Regions from separate parts of the Duganella sp. Root198D2 genome, predicted to be linked through region 4. Evidence: riboswitches for the same ligand, from Rfam matches in the RefSeq annotation. Region 4 holds a riboswitch; each other region holds the start of a gene.

Region 1 (4,209 bases), on a different contig from region 4:
GTATTGCGCTTTCGTGGTCGGCTGGATCAGCGGGCCGACGTTCAGCATGACGCCCAGGGCGCCCGCGTTGAAGATCGGGACCAGCGGCGCCAGCGCAGGAGCGAGAGCAAACTCGCGGGCGGCGCCGGTCGAATCCAGCACCGGTACCGATGGCGCCAATGCGGTCGCCGTCAGTGCGTCGCGCGCATAGGCGATGGTCGGGCGCAGTTGCTGGTACAGGGCGTAGCTGGTGCTGTCGTAGGGGACTACAGTATTTGCGTAGTCATTGCCGCCGTACAGGAAGACGCAAACCAGCGCCTTGTAGTCGCCGGCAGTGGCTGCCGCCGCCTCGGCGATCGACATCAGGTTGATTGCCCAAGGCGCCGCCACGCCTGCCACGCCGAGTGCCGATGCGCGCTTGAGGAAGGCGCGGCGCGAAGCTTGATTAGTCATGGTGTGGCCTTTATTTCTGCACGATGAATTCAGGGGATGCCATTACCAGCGTGAGCGCCGCGTACACGCGGTTGGCGCGCGCGGCGTCGGTGCCGGTCGCCATGCTGGCGACAGCGTTGCGGATCAGGGTGACGGTATCGGTACTCAACTGGCCGGCGGCCAGCAACAGGTTGATCTCGTCGACCAGGGCCGGTACGTTGTCGGCCAGCGGCAGCAGGGTCGCATAGTCGGCCTTGACGTCGCCAATGCCTTTGCTGATGGCGGTTTGCATGTAGTTGGCGTAGCCGACCACACTCGTTTCGTTCACGATCTGGAATTCCGGTGCGACCACGCCCAGCGCCGGCGGCACGTAGCCGGGACGGAAGAAGTTGAACACGCTCGGCGAGCGTAGCGGGCTTTGGCCCAGGCGGGACGAGGGCTCGCTGGTGTTGCCGATAGCCCAGGCATCGCTTGGCGAGGTGACGTTGTAGGCGCGCGCCCAGGCGGTGAAGCGCAGCACAGGTTCGCGCACCTTGCCAAAGCTGGCGGAGCCCAGGTTGGATGCGGAGCGTGCTTCCTGGTCCAGCAGGATCGCCTTGACCACCGCTTTCAGGTCGCCTTTGATGCCGGCGCCATTGTTTTCGAAGACGGCTGCCACGCGCGCCACATAGGCCGGCGCAGGGTTGCTGGTGACCAGGCGCTGGATCAGTTGCTTCGAGACGAAGGGCGCCACGTTCGGGTGCGCGAAAATCGTGTCGAGCGCCTTGTTCAGGGCCGTTGCGGCGTCGACGCCGCTGGCGATCGTGGTGCCGAGGAAGGTCTTCTCGCCGGGTTCGTACTTGGTTCCGGTCTGGACCATCGGGCGCTTGCGGAAGTCCGGCGTATCGCTGGTGCCGCCGGCCAGGTCCAAGTCCCATCCGGTGAACACACGGGCCAGGCCGGAAATGTCGGCTTGGGTATAGGTTTCCTGCTCGGTCGCCGTGCCGTCCGGGTTGAGTTTCAGCAGGCCGATGGTGAACAGCTGCAGGATCTCGCGCGCGTAATTCTCATCCGGCATGGAGCCGGTTTTCGGATTGGCCTTGGCATTGCCGCGATAGGTCAGGTACTCGCCCATCGAGCTCGACAGGGTGACCTGCTGCAGCAGGGTGCGGTAGTTGCCGAAAGCGTTGGCTTCCAGGATATCCATGTAGGCGGCGCCGGTGAAAGCGCGCCAGGAACCGGTAAAGCCGTCCAGCGAAGCGACGACAATTTCGGACAGGGCCAGCGTGACGCGCTGGCGCAGGGTATCGGGCGAGGTGAGCAGCTTGACCCAGAGCGCGGCATCGATGCCGGCCTGGTTGTTCTTGTTGTCGATGGCGTTGAAGCCTTTCGCCATCAGCCAGTCCCAGCGCGATTGCGAAGCCGGCATCGCCATTTGCTCGTCCAGCCACTTGCTGTAGCCGACGGCCTGCAGCCGCGTCATTTGTTCACGGGTTGCACCCATTGACGCCTGCGCGAGGAAGCGTGCAGCCTGGGGATTGCCAATCGATTCGACTGCGGTAGGTGGCACAGGGGAAGTGGTGCCGCCGCCGCCACTGCCGTCGCTTGCGCTGCCGCCGCCACCGCAGGCAGTCAGCAGGGTTGCCGCAGCCAGCGTCGCGGGGAGCTTTGGCAAGCCCTCTTTATATTCGATTGTGTCGTCCATTGTTGCCCCTCGGAAATTTCCTTGAGGGTGCAGTATAGCCAGAAATTGCTGGGCTAAACCTATTGTGCGCGGCGATTGTCTGTTTAATTCAACCCTGCGCACGATAGTCATGCGTGACTTTTTTAATGAAAGTTTGATCCCGCAGCGTTTGCCACGCCTGAGTTCTTTAATGTACTATTCGGCAATTGGGTGCGCGCTTCCTGCTCGGGTTGCGCGTTAAACGGGAAACCGGTGACGCTGCCAAGTGCGGCCATTCCGGTGCAGCCCCCGCTGCTGTAAGCCTGACGACTTCGGAAATACGCCACTGCGCATTGCGCGGGAAGGCCCGGGGAAGGATGAAGGCGAGCCAGAATACCGGCCCGATACAACCAGCACTATTCTCCGGGGTGAAGGGAAGCCGCTGTCGACCGGCTTCCTGCGCCTTGTCCGCCCGGCCCCTGTCGACCGTCCTCTTACTCTCCCCTGATGGTGCTCCCATTGACCATTCGACGGGAGGACTCGAATGCACATCATGGAAGGTTTCCTGCCGCCTGCGCACGCGCTGGGCTGGGCAGCCGTATCCATTCCTTTCCTGGCCTGGGGCCTGCGCAGCATGGCGCGCGGCTTGCATGCGCATCCCGGGCAGCGCATGCTGCTGGGCGTTGCGGCGGCCTTTGCCTTCCTGCTGTCGGCATTGAAGCTGCCCTCGGTGACCGGAAGCTGTTCGCATCCTACCGGGGTCGGGCTGGGCGCGCTGCTGTTTGGTCCCGCGGCGATGGTGCCGGTCGGCTTCGTCGTGCTGCTGTTCCAGGCCTTGCTGCTGGCGCACGGCGGCGTGACCACGCTTGGCGCCAATGTGTTTTCCATGGCAATCGTCGGTCCCTTCGTTTCCTATGGCGTGTTTCGCTTAGTGGCAGCACTGGGCCTGTCGCGCAGCGTGGCGGTTTTCATGGCGGCCTTCATCGGCGACCTGGCGACCTATCTGACCACCTCTGCGCAATTGGCCTGGGCCTTCCCTGACCCGATCGGCGGCATTGGCGCATCCTTCGCTAAATTTGCCGGTATTTTCGCGCTGACGCAGCTGCCAATCGCCATCAGCGAGGGCTTGCTGAGCGTGCTGGTGGTGAATGCGATGGCACGCTTCAATGCGCATGAATTACGCATGCTGCCGGTGATGGCGCTGGTGAAAGGGAAAGCTGCATGAAGGCACGCACTGCTTTGACCTGGGTCGCCATCGTCCTGCTGACCGTTCTGCCGCTGTGGTTTGCTGTCGTGCCGCCTGCGGAGCCGGGCACTGAGCCACCAGCAGCATTCGGTGGCGCTGATGCGCGCGCGCAGCAGGCAATCGTCACCATAGCACCGAACTACAAGCCGTGGTTCGTGCCGCTGTTCGAGCCGCCTAGCGGCGAGATCGCGTCGCTGCTCTTCGCGCTACAGGCTGCGGCCGGCGCCGGCGTGATCGGCTTCTGGCTCGGGATGTCGATGGCACGCGAGCGGGAGCAAAAGCGCGTGCGGCCGGCGCCAGAACCGGGACAGGGTACCCATGCGGATTGACGCCACTGCCTATGCCTGCCGCTGGCGGGGTGTTTCCCCGGCTGCCAAGGGCGTATTTGCGCTGGCGGGAATCGCAGCCGCGTGGCTTGCTCGCAGCCCGGGCACGCTGGGCGTGGTCGCGCTGCTGTCGATGCTCGCTACGCTGGCCGGGGCGCGCGTACCAATGCGCAGCTATTTTGCCGTAGCGGCAGCGCCGCTCGGATTCGTGTTGCTGTCCTGCCTGACGATGCTGGTCACGCCGGCCGGCGGCGGTGGCTGGCGATGGGCGCCGGAACTGCTGCCAACTGTCGCGCACATCGCGCTGCGTTCATTCGCCACGATGGCAGCGGTGCTCGGCCTGGTGTTGACGACGCCGCTGCCACACCTGCTGTCATTGCTGCGCCGCCTGCGCGTACCGGAGCTGCTGCTGGACCTGATGGCAGTGTGCTACCGCATGCTGTTCGTCCTGCGCCAGGCATGGGACGAAGCCAGTACTGCGCAAGCCGCGCGTCTCGGGCATCGCGGTTTGCGCCAGCAATGGCGCTCAATGGGCCTGCTGGCCGGGCAAATGGCGGTGCAGGTGTGGCAACGCGCTTCGGCAA
Region 2 (4,209 bases), on a different contig from region 4:
CTCAGAACACCGCGCGCAAGGTCAAACGCACCGTACGTGGTTCGCCGGGGTGAAAGTGAATGTCGGATACGCCCTCTGCCGGCTCGCCGGCAAGTCGTGAGGGGTAGTAGTAATCGACATCGCTCGCCTCGCGGTCGAACAGGTTGAACACGTCGGCCGTCAATTGCCAACGGCGATCGAAGCGATAGGTAGTGCGCAGGTAGGCAAGCGCCGTGCTGGCTGAGCGAATGCTGTTATCTTCCACCAGCGGACGCGGACCGAAATAGCGCAGCTGGAACGCACCGGACCATGGGCCGATGTCGTTCAGTGTCGCACCAAATGACACCACCTTTTCCACAGCGCCCGGAACACGGTCGCCGGCCGCATCGAACTCCGTGTAGCGGGCGCGCGAATAGGCCAGGTCGAAGTCCAGCAGCAAATGGCTGGTGGCTGCATAGTGGTTGTTCCATTCGATGCCGGAACGTTTACTGGCGCGGCTAGGTGCGGTGTCGCCTGCATCGCCGGAGAACACCAGCTCGGAGCCAGAACGCAGGCGCCACAGCGCCATCGAGCTTTGCAAGCCAGGCACGAACTCGCTGCGTGCGCCGATTTCCGAGCCACGTGTCTTCACCAGCGGTGTGACGGGCTCGACGGGCTCGCGCTCGCGTGGCGACAGGCGGGCCGTGGCGCCGCGCGCGTCGTTGCTATGGAAGCCTTCTCCGTAGTTCACGAAAAACTCCGTCTTGCTCCAGGGCCCCAGGATCAATGAGAGCTTGGGCGATGCAATGTGATCGTTCACCTTCCCGGAGTTTTCCAGGATAGAGCTGGCGACATCAAAGCTGTAGCGGTCATAACGCAGGCCGGTGATGGAGCGCAGCCAAGGCGTCCACTGCACGGTGTTCTGGAACCACACCGCCACGCTGCCTTCTGTCACGCGCGACTCGGCGATCGGGTGCAGCACGCGCTGCTGCGTCGTTGCATACAGGCCGACCGGGGCAATGCGGTCGAAGCGGCCCTGCACGCCGATGCTGTTTTCCATCGAGCGGTCACCAAATTGCCCGAACCAGGTCTGGGTCAGGTCGAAGCCAGTCATCTTGCGGCGTTCGGTTTGCAGGACCTGGTCGCCGTTGACCGGATCATCCAGGAAGTAGGTGACGTCGTTGTACAGCGCCAGGTCATTGCGCACCACGTAGGCGTGGGCTTCCGTCAGCGAATCGCCAACACGCTTGCGCCATTCGCCGGAAAGGCTGTAGCGCGCCGTGCGGCCGCCATCGCTTGGATCGGCCGCGCCAAACTCGTCGAGGCGCCCGTCCTGCACTGCGCGCAACGGAATCTGGCTGGTAGCGTGCCAGCCTGCTTTGTAAGCCATGCCGGTAATGCTGAATCGTTCCGCGCTGGTCCCCGAGCTGTAGCGCAGCACGCCAGTCGACTTGTGGAATCTCTCCGGCATCTGCCATGGGCCGTCGTTGTGGCCCAGATCCAGTGCGTACAACAGGTTGCCGTTGCCAACCTCGGTGGAATTCGCCACGACGCCGCGGCGATAGGCATGCACACCGGCGGTAAGCGATGCGAAGCCTTCGTTCAGCTTATCGGCCAGACCCATGTGCGCAGCACCAGCCGAGGCGAAGTCGCCTTCGTCGGCGTAATAAGGGCCTTTGCGGTAGCGGATCTTGCTTACCAGCTCCGGGATCAGAAAGTTGAGGTCCGTGTAGCCCTGGCCGTGTCCGTGTGTACGCATATTGACCGGCATGCCGTCGACGAAGGTGGCGAAGTCGGTGCCGTGGTCCAGATTGAAGCCGCGCAGGTAGTATTGGTTCGCCTTGCCATCGCCGCTATGCTGGGCGACGATCATGCCCGGAACGAATTCCAGGATTTCGCCGGGCCGCAAAGCGGGCCGGTTGGCAATCAATGCTGCGGTGATGGTTCCTTCGCTGGCTGCGTCGGAAGTGCGGATGCCATTGTCGTAGTGGTGGCCAACAACGTACACCCTTGCTGGTGCTTCCTGCTCTTGTGCGTGCGCGACAGCGCACAACGCCCCCGCGATCATGGGGATCAATGATTTTTTCATTATGGATGCTTGAATCGGCAATCCCGCCCACCTCCCCGTGAGCGCGACCGAACAGCGCACGCATCGTTGCCGACGTGTGCACCACCTGTCTGGCCGGTATCCGGGCTGGCAAGGCGGACCGTCTTGCCTTCCCATGCTTGCGCACAGTGGCTTGAGAGACGACCTGTCGTGAAGAACGACGCTTGCTTACCGTTGCGGGGGCAGCACACCTTGGCTTGCTGGCTGAAGCAGCATGGCCATGTGTTTCCCGTTTAACTGCGCGCTTGAACGCGCGCGAGGCACCAAACGGCGGCGATTATACGCTATGCATTGTTGTTATCCTGCCACCTGTCGGTATAAACCAGGTCGGCAAGTTTGCCGCGCTTTGCCCACCCTTCGAGTTCCAGCATCGGCTTGGGATAGAAGCCGGCAACGTGACCCAGGCAGATGATGGCGACCGGTTTGCCGCCCTCCGGTATGCCCAGCAAAGACGCCAGCCTGGCCGGGTCGAATAGCGACACCCAGCCCATACCCAAGCCTTCAGCGCGGGCGGCCAGCCACATGTTCTGGATGGCGCAGGCGACCGAGGCCAGGTCCATCTCGGGCAAAGTGCGGCGGCCGAAGATGTGCCTTTCGCGCTGGTCCATCAGGGCCGCCACCAGCACTTCGCCGCATTCGCGGATACCTTCGACCTTCAGCCGCATGAATTCCTCGTTGCGCTCGCCCAGGGCTGCGGCGGTAGCCTGGCGTTCTTCATCGACCAGCCGGTACATCTGCTCGCGCAAAGCGGGGTCCTGGATGCGGATGAAGCGCCACGGCTGCATCAGCCCAACGCTGGGCGCCTGGTGGGCTGCGGCCAGCAGGCGCATGAGCAGGTCTTCATCCACTGCACCGGGCACGAAGTGACGCACGTCGCGCCGTTCGGCAATCACACGATAAACGGCATCAATTCCTGCCTGGTCAAAACTACTCTGCACTTCTACTCTCACTGTTGATGGAACACGATTTCCTCGACGGCCTGTCCATTGCACAGGTGTTGGTCGATGATGCGGTCCATGTTCTCGGGAGTGACATTGTAGTACCAGGTGCCATCCGGCTGGACGCAGGCGATCGGGCCGCCCTTGCAGGCGGCGAAGCAGCTTACCCGGCTGCGCTTCACACGCAGCTCGCCTTCGTTCAGGCCCGCGGCCTTGAATTTATCTCCAAGACTATCGAACAAGGCCTGCGCTTGGCCGTCGGCGGTGCAGCGCGGGCCGGTACAGATCAGCAGATGGCGGTGGTAGCTGCTGATTTTTGGTTTGACTGGAGCGTCGCTCATGCCTCGCCCCCGTCCACTTCAGTGACTGTTTCGGCTTGCCACGGCTCGTCCAGCGTGGCCTGGATGTAGTCGGCCGGTAGGCGGTACTGCGCTGCCAGTGTTTCGATGCTGGCGCCGGCTTCGTGTTCGGCGCGCAGCGTATCCAGCCATCCCAGCAAGCCGGTCGACAGCGAGCGGCCTGCGCGTTCACCTTCGCGCGTCGTCCCGCCCTCTTGCATATCGTATTTGTTGGCGTAGCCGCGCGGGGTGACCATCAGGCCATTACGGATGAAGGTATTGCTGTTGCCGATCAGGACGGTGCTAAGCATGCCGATGTCGGCGTCGCCCATGCAGTCCAGGGTGGTGAAGACAATGTTTTCGCGGCGGCGGTAGGCACTCTTGACGATGGCCACGGGGGTGTCGGGGCGGCGGTGGCGCAGGAACAGGCGTTGCGCTTCAACGATCTGGCGCGTGCGGCGGCCGCTTTTCGGGTTGTACAGCGCCACCACAAAGTCCGCCATCGCTACCGCATCCAGGCGGCGTGCGATGGTTGGCCAGGGCGTCAGCAGGTCGGACAGCGAGATCGCGCAGAAGTCGTGCGTCAGCGGTGCGCCGACCAGGGCGGCGCAGCTATTCAGTGCGGATGCGCCGGGGATGATCTCCACCTGCACCGGGTCCTCCGGCGTCCAGCCGGACTGGAACAGCACCTCGTAGGTCGGGCCGGCCATGCCGTAGACGCCGGCGTCGCCGGAAGAGATCAGCGCGACCTTCTTGCCGGCGCGTGCCGCCTCCAGGGCGCTGACTGCGCGGTCCAGTTCCTCCGTCATCGATTTGCGGATGATTTCCTTGCCTTCAATGAGGTCGGCCACCAGCTTGATGTAGGTGA
Region 3 (4,209 bases), on a different contig from region 4:
GGCTTGCTCCAGATGAACCTGCCATTGACAACCTAACGAACGTTAGTTAGAGTTCCGTATTCCTTATGAGATGGAAATCAGCAAATGAATTTGGTTCGGCAAATTAACCGTGAATGGTGCGATTCAGGCATTCCCGGGATTCAGACATGTTCGACCTGGACAGGTAATGACGGCGACGGCGGCTACTTGGCCAGGTTCCAGGCGGGCGCACGCTTTCCAAAACATTCCCATCATGGGTGGGAGCAAATCTGTATTCTGGAAGGCGCTATCCGCTTCAATGACGTCGAGATGCGGGCAGGAGACGTACTTCATGTCCAGGGAAGCGACGAGCATGAGGCCTACGCATTGGAAGAAGCGCTTCTGTTCGTTGCCCACCGCGGTGGCATCGAGATTCTGGAGTGACACCCATGGCGCCTGTCAAAGCAAATCAAGCGTCACTCACCCGGGAGGCCATTCTGGGCGCGGCGATACGCCTGTTTCAGCAGTTCGGTTTCAGCACACTGGGAATGCGGCAAATCGCTGATAACCTACAGATTAAGGCACCGAGCCTTTACCATCATTTCGCATCGAAAGAAGATCTGGCCCGACAGGCAATGCAACTATATCGAGAAGAGCAGGCATCAAGGCTGAATGCGATTTCCGGATCAGGTAGCTTGACGCTTGCTGAGCACCTTCGGCAATACACCGAACTCTTCGCGCAAATGCTGGAGGACGGCAAGCGGCCTTGCATGTACCTGATGATGGTGCGCGAACCGTCGTTCCAGGAGCGTACATGCATTGAAGAGTTACAGCGGTTTGCAACGCAGAATATAGACTGGCTAGAGAAGATTCTGCACAGCGAACCGGCCAATTTGAGATTGCGGCAGGACGGCGCAGAGCGCGAACTCGCCGAGTTAATCTTTGCGTCGTTGGAGGGAATAATGGCCGTTTCGATGGTAGAAAAATCCCCTCACCTGGCTTTTCGAAGAAGAGCACACAACCTTCTGAACGTTGTGTTGGCTTCGTGACTGCTCAGCATTGATCCATTTCACACGGCCGTGGACGAAGTACCCCTGTCGTGGCCCAAATTTACCTCTGATCGCATTTTGCATGTAGAATGCGCGCCAATACGTGAAAGGTGCCCTTCTGCTTGTCGGCCGAAGGGTGAAACGGGAAGCCGGTGACGCGCGGGATTTTCATCTCGCACCATTCCGGCGCAGTCCCCGCTGCTGTAAGCCTGACGACTCTGATCAACCGCCACTGTCCAACGCACGGGAAGGCACGATCAGGGAAGAATGAAGGCAAGCCAGAAGACCGGCCAGTCACGATGATTAAGCAAAGCCCGGGGTGTGGCTCTTGCAAGATATGTTTCGCCGTTTTCCATTTATCGCTAAAGCTACCGCACTCGGTCGTTGTGCGCACTCGCGCTCGCAATGCGCGCGTGCCATGCCGTCCCAGCAGAAATCCATCCATGTCCTCATCCCGACCAGCCCGCTCCCCTTCCCTGCGCCCTATCGTTGCCGCGATCTCTGTGCTTTTCACTTCCGCTGCCTGGGCTCAGCAAACCGAGATCATGCCAACCGTAACCGTACAGGGAGCGACGGCGTATGAGGGCCTCGGACTGACGCGCCCTGGCGCTACGGCAAGCAGATTGGACCTGACCGCACAGGAACTGCCGGCCAGCGTCGACTCCCTCAGCGCCGACACGATGCAGGCGCGTGGCGACCTGCTGGTCAAGGATGCCATCACGCGTACTACCGGCCTGACAGATACGAGCTCGCCGGGTAACGGAGTCGCCTACTCTGCACGCGGCTTCAGCGGCAACAGCGCCATTGCGCTACTGGAGAATGGCCAGCGCCCGCAAGTCGGTTCCGGTACGGCCACCTATCCGTCCGACCCCTGGGGCTATGAATACATCGACGTGCTGCGCGGCCCGGGGTCCGTGGTCTATGGCAGCGGCACCACCGGCGCAACCATCAACGCCGTACGCAAAGCTCCACAGCGCGCCACCAGCTTCGAGGCCATGGCTGGTGTCGGCGGCGGCAAGACCTTGCGCGGCGGTGTCGGCGCAACTGGCGCACTCGGCGAGAAAGCGGCGTTCCGCATCGACGCCTATGCCGATCATAGCGAAGGTTTCATCGACCGCGGCCAATCCCGCCGCGGCAAGATCCTGTCCAGCCTGACCTGTTCATTGGCGCCCGGCCTCGACCTCGACTTCTCGCTCGACCACCTGGAACAAAAACCGCAGCGCTACTTTGGCACGCCCCTTGTCAATGGCCGTATCGCGCGCGAACTTCGCGACCAGAACTACAACGTCGGCGATGCCGACATCTCGTACAAGGATGACAAAGCCGTTGCCCGCTTCACCTGGCGTGTCAGCCCGGTATTGGCCATCAGTAACGAGCTCGCTTACATGAAGGTGCACCGGAACTGGCGCAATGCGGAATATTATTCCTATGATGCGCAAGCCAAGGTGGTGGAGCGAAGCGACTATATCGCCATCCGGCATGAGCAGGAACAGACCGGCAATCGACTGGAAGCACGCTGGAACGGCGGAGACAACCGCGTCGTAGCTGGCTGGGAAGCTGCTGTCATCAACTTCACCCACGCCAACAACTCGCCCTACGGCGGATCATCCACAGTAGCCCCGACTGGCTTCAATCCGGGCCTGTTTGCCAGCCCTGATCCGCTGCGGCCTGACTTCAGCACCGATACCACCACCAATGCCGTGTATGTGGAAGATGCCTACGCCATCAACCCAAGCCTTTTGATGCTTGCCGGTTTCCGCCACGACCAGTACAAGGTCGAGCGCGCCAGCCTGCGCGGTGCCGCCGGCTTTACCACCAGGCTGCATTCGAACGCAGTGCGCCTGGGCCTGACCTGGAAGCTGGCCGCCGACGCTTCCCTGTACGGGCAGGTCAGCAGCGGCAGCGACCCGGTTGGCAGTTTGCTGTCGCTGAACCTGGCCAGCAGCCGCTACAAGCTGACCAGCTCGCGCCAAGTCGAAACCGGCATCAAGCAATCCCTGGCGAACGGCAAGGCTGAATGGACTGCGGCACTGTACCGCATCAGCAAGAACGACATCATCACGCGCGATCCATCCAGTCCGGCGCTGTCGATCCAGGGCGGATCGCAATCGTCGCGTGGCGCGGAGTTTACCTCCAGTGTGACCCTATTGCCGGAATGGCGCCTGGAGGCCAATGCGGCCTACACCGATGCCCGGTTCGACCAGTTGATCGAAAGCGGCAATCGCTCGCGCGCTGGGATGCGTCCGGCCGACGTACCAAAGATCTCGTCCAACGTGTGGCTGAACTACCATGCAGACTCATGGCGCGTGGCGATCGGCGCGCGCTACGTTGGCGAACGCTATATCGACAATGGCAACACGCAGGCGCTCGCCGCGTATACCACGATGGACGCGTCGCTTGGCTGGAACGTCAACCGCAATGTGCTGCTGCAGCTGAACCTGCGCAACCTGAGCGACAAGCTTTATGCCAGCACCTCATACAGCGATAGCCAGTACCTGCTGGGCGAGCGCCGCCACGCCGAGCTGACCGTGCAGTGGCGTTACTGATCTCCCGCACCGTGGGATCGTGGAAACGCCAGCTGCACCTGCTGCACCGCTGGCTCGGCATCGCCATCGGCTTGCTCGTGCTGATGTGGTTCATCTCCGGCATCGTCATGATGTACGTGCCATATCCTGCCCTTAACAAGCAGGAACGCATGGCGTGGCTGGCGCCATTGGATATCCAGCAGGTCAAGGCCAGCGCCTGGGATGCATGGCAATCTTCCGGCCAAGCCGGCGTTCCCTCTGCGGTAAAGATCAATACCATTGCAGGACGTCCTGCCTATCACTTCATGCGCGATGGCCGCCGGTGGTCAGCCTGGGCGGACACCGGCACCGCTCTGGAAGTCACGGAGGCTATCGCCCAGGCCTCAGCCAGAAATGCGGCGCCTGGAGCAAGCAGCCTGGCGGTGGACCGGATTGACCTGGACCAGTGGTCTTTTGGTTCCGTCAGCGGACATCGGCCGCTGTACCGGGTTCGGGCGAACGACGATGTGGGCAGTGTCCTGTATGTGTCCAGCCGCACTGGCGAGTTAGTGCGGGACGCCACGCGCAACGAGCGTGGCTGGAACTGGGTTGGCTCGGTCATGCACTGGATCTATTTCACGCCCTTGCGTACATATGCCCAGCCTTGGCGGCAAGCGGTGATGTGGACTTCCGCCGCA
Region 4 (4,209 bases):
CGCATGCTGGACTTCCTTGGCGGCCGCGCGCTGCTGGACCTGGGCCTGCGCCTGGGCGAAGGCACCGGCGCCGCGCTGGCCGTGCCGCTGCTGCACGCTGCCGTCAACTTCCTGAACCAGATGGCGACTTTCGAGTCGGCCCAGGTCAGCGAGAAGTCCGAGTAATCGCCCATGCAGCAGCTGCGCCTGTTCTTCATTGCACTGCAATTCTTCACGCGCCTGCCTATTCCGCGCTGGGTCGGTTTCGAGCCGGACTGGCTGCATCATGCCTCGCGCTACTTCCCTGCTGTAGGGCTGGTGGTGGCGGCGATTGCGGGGGGCGTCTACGCGGCGGCCGCATTCGTGCTGCCGCCGGCGGTTGCCGTGCTGCTGTCTACCGCTGCCGCCATTTATGCCACCGGCGCTTTCCACGAGGACGGGTTTGCCGATAGCTGCGACGGCCTTGGCGGCGGCCACACGCGCGAGCGCGTTCTGGAAATCATGAAGGATTCGCGCATCGGTGCCTATGGCGCCATCGGCATCGGCCTGATGCTGGCGACCAAGGTGGCGACGCTGGCCAGCATGCCGAAGCTGGCGGTGCTGGGCGCGCTGCTGGCGGCGCACCCGCTGTCGCGCCTCATGGCCTGCTCCCTGATCTGGCGCATGGAGTATGCGCGGGCCGAGGGCAAGGCCAAGCCGCTGGCGCAGGAGATGCGCAACGGCGAATTTGCCATCGCAGCGCTGACCGCAGCCCTCCCGGCCGCGGGTGCCGTGGCCCTGGGCTGGCTGTCGCCTGCCGCACTGGGCGCCGGCTTGGCCGGCATGCTGCTGGCAACGTTTTGGCTGGCACGCAAATTCCAGCGGCGCCTGGGCGGCTATACCGGCGACTGCCTCGGCGCCGTCCAGCAATTGACGGAAGCCGTGTTCAACCTCGGCGTGCTGGCCTGCGTGTGGAACTGATCCTTATCCGCCACCCCCAGCCCGACGTCGCATCCGGCGTGTGCTACGGCAGCAGCGACATCCCGGCGGCGGCGGACGCCCTCGCCGCCGGCTACGCCGCGCTGGCACCGCAACTGGCCGATGTCCTGGCGCGGGGCTATCGCCTGTATTCAAGTCCCCTGCAACGCTGCACTGCCCTGGCCTCCCTGCTGGGCGCCTTCGCGCCCGACGCACGCCTGATGGAAATGAATTTCGGCACTTGGGAACTGCGCAGCTGGCCCGACATCGCACGCGCCGAGGTCGATGCCTGGGCCGCCGACCTGCTCGGCTACCGCCCCGGCGGCGGCGAAACCGTGCGCGAAGTGGCCGGCCGGGTGCAATCCTTCCTCGACGCGCTACAGCACGACGCCATCGTGGTCTGCCACGCCGGCACCATCCGCTTGATGGCTGCCATCGCCGCCGGCGAGCCCCTGCAACAGGCGGCCGCCAAGCCAAACCACATCAAGTATTGCGAGATCCTTCGCTTGTCCTGGCCCGCCAAGCCCGTATAATGGCGGGGTTTTGGTGCCCGCAATCGAATTCTCGAATGCAGTTAAACGGGAAACACGGCGCTGTCCCTGACAGCCAACGTGTGCTGCCCCCGCAACGGTAAGCAAGTGCCGCCTTCAATGTGCGGCAGCGACCTCCCGGCCACTGTGCGAAAGCATGGGAAGGCCAGGCCGCCAGACTTGCCAGCCCGGATACCGGCCAGACCAGGTGGGAACGCGCCCTGCGCCCGTTCCTGTTCATGCCGGCTTACGGGGACGTGGGCCGGCGGCCCGTTAAGAAAGTTGTCATGTCTTTTCCCGTCACACGGCAAGCGGCCCTCGCGTCGCTGGCACTGGCCGTTGCCGCACCTGCCGTCCAGGCACAAACCCAGGTTCCGGTATTGAATTCCGTGCTGGTCACCGCCACCCGCACGCCGCAGGCAGCGCGCGACATCATCAGCGACACGCTGGCCATCGGCGCCGAAGAAATCGCGCGCAGCGGCGCCGGCTCCATCACTGAATTGCTGCAGCGCCAGCGCGGCATCGAAGTTACCCGCAATGGCGGCCCCGGCACCAACGCCAGCGTTTTCCTGCGCGGCTCCAACGGCAACCAGGTCATCGTACTGGTCGACGGCGTGCGCATCGGGTCCGCCAGCAGCGGCGCGGCGGCATGGAACGCGATTCCGCTGGGCGCGGTGGACCATATCGAGGTCGTCTACGGCCCGCTGAGCACCTTGTACGGTGCCGACGCTATCGGCGGCGTGGTGCAGATCTTCACCAGGAAAGGCCAGGGCAGCCTGGCGCTGGATGCCAGCGTGTTGGCAGGTACTTACGGTACGCGTTCCGGCAGCGCTGGTATTTCCGGCAGCGCCGGCGCCTTCAATTACGCGCTCAGCGCGGGCAAGGAACGCTCCCACGGCTTCTCCGCGACTCTGCCGGCAAGCACCAGCTACAACAAGGACGACGACGGCTACGAGCGCAAACACGCCAATGGGCAGCTGGCATGGCAGGTCGCGCGCGGCCACGAACTGGGCGCTCTGTTCCTGCATAGCGACCAGGAAGCGGGCTTCGACAGCGGCAGCAAGGTACGCGCATGGAGCACGCAAAAGATTGACACAGTCGCGGTTTATTCGCGCAATCGCCTGAGCGACGTGTGGCAGATGACGACGCAAGCTGCGCAATCGCGCGACAAGTCCGGCAGCTTCACCGCCAGCGCCAGCCAGATCGACACCAGGCAGGCCCAATACAGCTGGCAGAACGATATTGCGCTGGGATCCGATAGCCTGCAGCTGCTGGCCGAACATCGCAAGGAAGAAATCGAATCCAATACCGCAGCCCTGGTACGCGAGCGCAGTACCACTTCCTGGGCTGCCAGCTACAACATGAAGCGCGGCGAGCATCTGCTGGCCGCAGCCGCCCGCAATGACGACAGCTCTCAGTATGGTTCAAAGCGCACCGGCTCGCTGGGCTACGGCTACCGCTTCACGCCAGGGCTGCGCGTCAACGCCAGCTATGGCAGCAGCTTCCGGGCGCCGACCTTCAATGAGCTGTACTACCCAGGCTACGGCTTGCCGGCCAATCGTCCGGAACAGGGTCGCAACCGCGAGATCGGCATCCACTTCGAGCAGGGCGGCACCGCACTGGGTGCTGTCGCCTATCGCAACAAGCTGACCGACCTGCTGGTAAACACCACGCCTTGCCCACGGCCCGGCTTCCGCAACGGCTGCGCCTACAACGTCAACCAGGCCACGCTGGAAGGCATTTCGCTGTCGGCACGCCAGCAACTGGGCAACAGCTTCACGCTGTCCGCCAGCGCAGACCTGCAAAATCCGCAAGACGACGGCAGCGGCAAGCTGCTGGTGCGCCGCGCCAGGCGCCACGGCAATGTGGCGCTGGAATATACTGCGGGCAACCTGAATACCGGCGCCGAATGGCAGGTGTCCAGCTATCGCTTCGACGACGCGGCCAACCGCAACCGCCTGGGCGGCTATGGTTTGCTGAACCTGTATGCGGCCTGGGAATTCGACCGTTCCTGGACCGCCACCCTGCGCTTGAACAACGTGGCCGACAAACACCATGAACTGGCGCGCAACTACGCCACCGCCGGTTCCGCCGTGTATGCCGGCCTGCGCTACAGCTACAAATAAATGAGATAAGCTGCCCGTTATGCATCCTCTTTCCGCCAACCTGCGCCTGCGCGCCGTTACCGTCATCATCCTGCTGCTGCTGTTATCGCTGGCCAGCCTGGTGGCTGCCGGCATGATCGGATCGGTCAGTATTCCGCTGGCCGACATGCCTGGGGCGCTGAAGGAATTCATCAGCGGCCAGCCTGCCTCCTTGCCCGGCCATTTGCTTGGCCTGCGCGCCGAACGGGCCGCTACGGCTTTCGTCACCGGCGCTTCGCTGTCGCTGGCTGGCGTGATGATGCAGGCCTTGCTGCGTAACCCGCTGGCCGACCCTTATGTACTGGGCATTTCGTCGGGCGCCTCGGTCGGCGCCCTGGCGGCGTTATTGTTCATGTGCGCAGCGTGGATGGTGGATGCCGCCTCCTTCGCCGGCGCGGTCGTGGTATCGATGATGCTGTACTTCCTGGCGCGGCGCGACCTGCGCGGCGGCACCGCGGCGGAAGGCGGGACGGCCCTGCTGCTGTTGACCGGAGTGATCCTGTCTTCCGGCTGCATCGCCGTGGTCACCCTGATGCTGTCGATCGCCCCGGAAAGCCGCCTGCGCACCATGGTGTTCTGGCTGATCGGCGACCTGTCCG

What was found. Region 4 has a riboswitch for cobalamin ahead of ASE26_RS19500 (TonB-dependent receptor domain-containing protein). Riboswitches for the same ligand answer to the same signal wherever they lie in the genome.
Region 1: it holds a riboswitch for cobalamin, as region 4 does, so the genes downstream of both, ASE26_RS13940 (energy-coupling factor ABC transporter permease) here and ASE26_RS19500 (TonB-dependent receptor domain-containing protein) in region 4, are expected to answer to the same signal.
Region 2: it holds a riboswitch for cobalamin, as region 4 does, so the genes downstream of both, ASE26_RS14015 (TonB-dependent receptor) here and ASE26_RS19500 (TonB-dependent receptor domain-containing protein) in region 4, are expected to answer to the same signal.
Region 3: it holds a riboswitch for cobalamin, as region 4 does, so the genes downstream of both, ASE26_RS18165 (TonB-dependent siderophore receptor) here and ASE26_RS19500 (TonB-dependent receptor domain-containing protein) in region 4, are expected to answer to the same signal.

Annotation. Positions count from the first base shown of each region.
Region 1 is NZ_LMIC01000012.1:308,632-312,840, forward strand. It holds gene ASE26_RS13930 (DUF1501 domain-containing protein) at 1-432, opposite strand, end outside; gene ASE26_RS13935 (DUF1800 family protein) at 443-2,095, opposite strand; cobalamin riboswitch at 2,266-2,473, shown strand; gene ASE26_RS13940 (energy-coupling factor ABC transporter permease) at 2,598-3,278, shown strand; gene ASE26_RS13945 (energy-coupling factor ABC transporter substrate-binding protein) at 3,275-3,628, shown strand; gene cbiQ (cobalt ECF transporter T component CbiQ) at 3,618-4,209, shown strand, end outside.
Region 2 is NZ_LMIC01000012.1:320,816-325,024, reverse strand. It holds gene ASE26_RS14020 (TetR family transcriptional regulator) at 1-53, shown strand, start outside; gene ASE26_RS14015 (TonB-dependent receptor) at 2-2,047, opposite strand; cobalamin riboswitch at 2,121-2,348, opposite strand; gene bluB (5,6-dimethylbenzimidazole synthase) at 2,350-3,003, opposite strand; gene ASE26_RS14005 (ferredoxin) at 3,012-3,344, opposite strand; gene cobJ (precorrin-3B C(17)-methyltransferase) at 3,341-4,209, opposite strand, start outside.
Region 3 is NZ_LMIC01000023.1:79,594-83,802, reverse strand. It holds gene ASE26_RS18175 (cupin domain-containing protein) at 85-402, shown strand; gene ASE26_RS18170 (TetR/AcrR family transcriptional regulator) at 408-1,007, shown strand; cobalamin riboswitch at 1,099-1,317, shown strand; gene ASE26_RS18165 (TonB-dependent siderophore receptor) at 1,553-3,553, shown strand; gene ASE26_RS18160 (PepSY domain-containing protein) at 3,541-4,209, shown strand, end outside.
Region 4 is NZ_LMIC01000024.1:15,015-19,223, reverse strand. It holds gene cobT (nicotinate-nucleotide--dimethylbenzimidazole phosphoribosyltransferase) at 1-165, shown strand, start outside; gene ASE26_RS19510 (adenosylcobinamide-GDP ribazoletransferase) at 172-939, shown strand; gene ASE26_RS19505 (histidine phosphatase family protein) at 930-1,469, shown strand; cobalamin riboswitch at 1,464-1,685, shown strand; gene ASE26_RS19500 (TonB-dependent receptor domain-containing protein) at 1,754-3,592, shown strand; gene ASE26_RS19495 (iron ABC transporter permease) at 3,612-4,209, shown strand, end outside.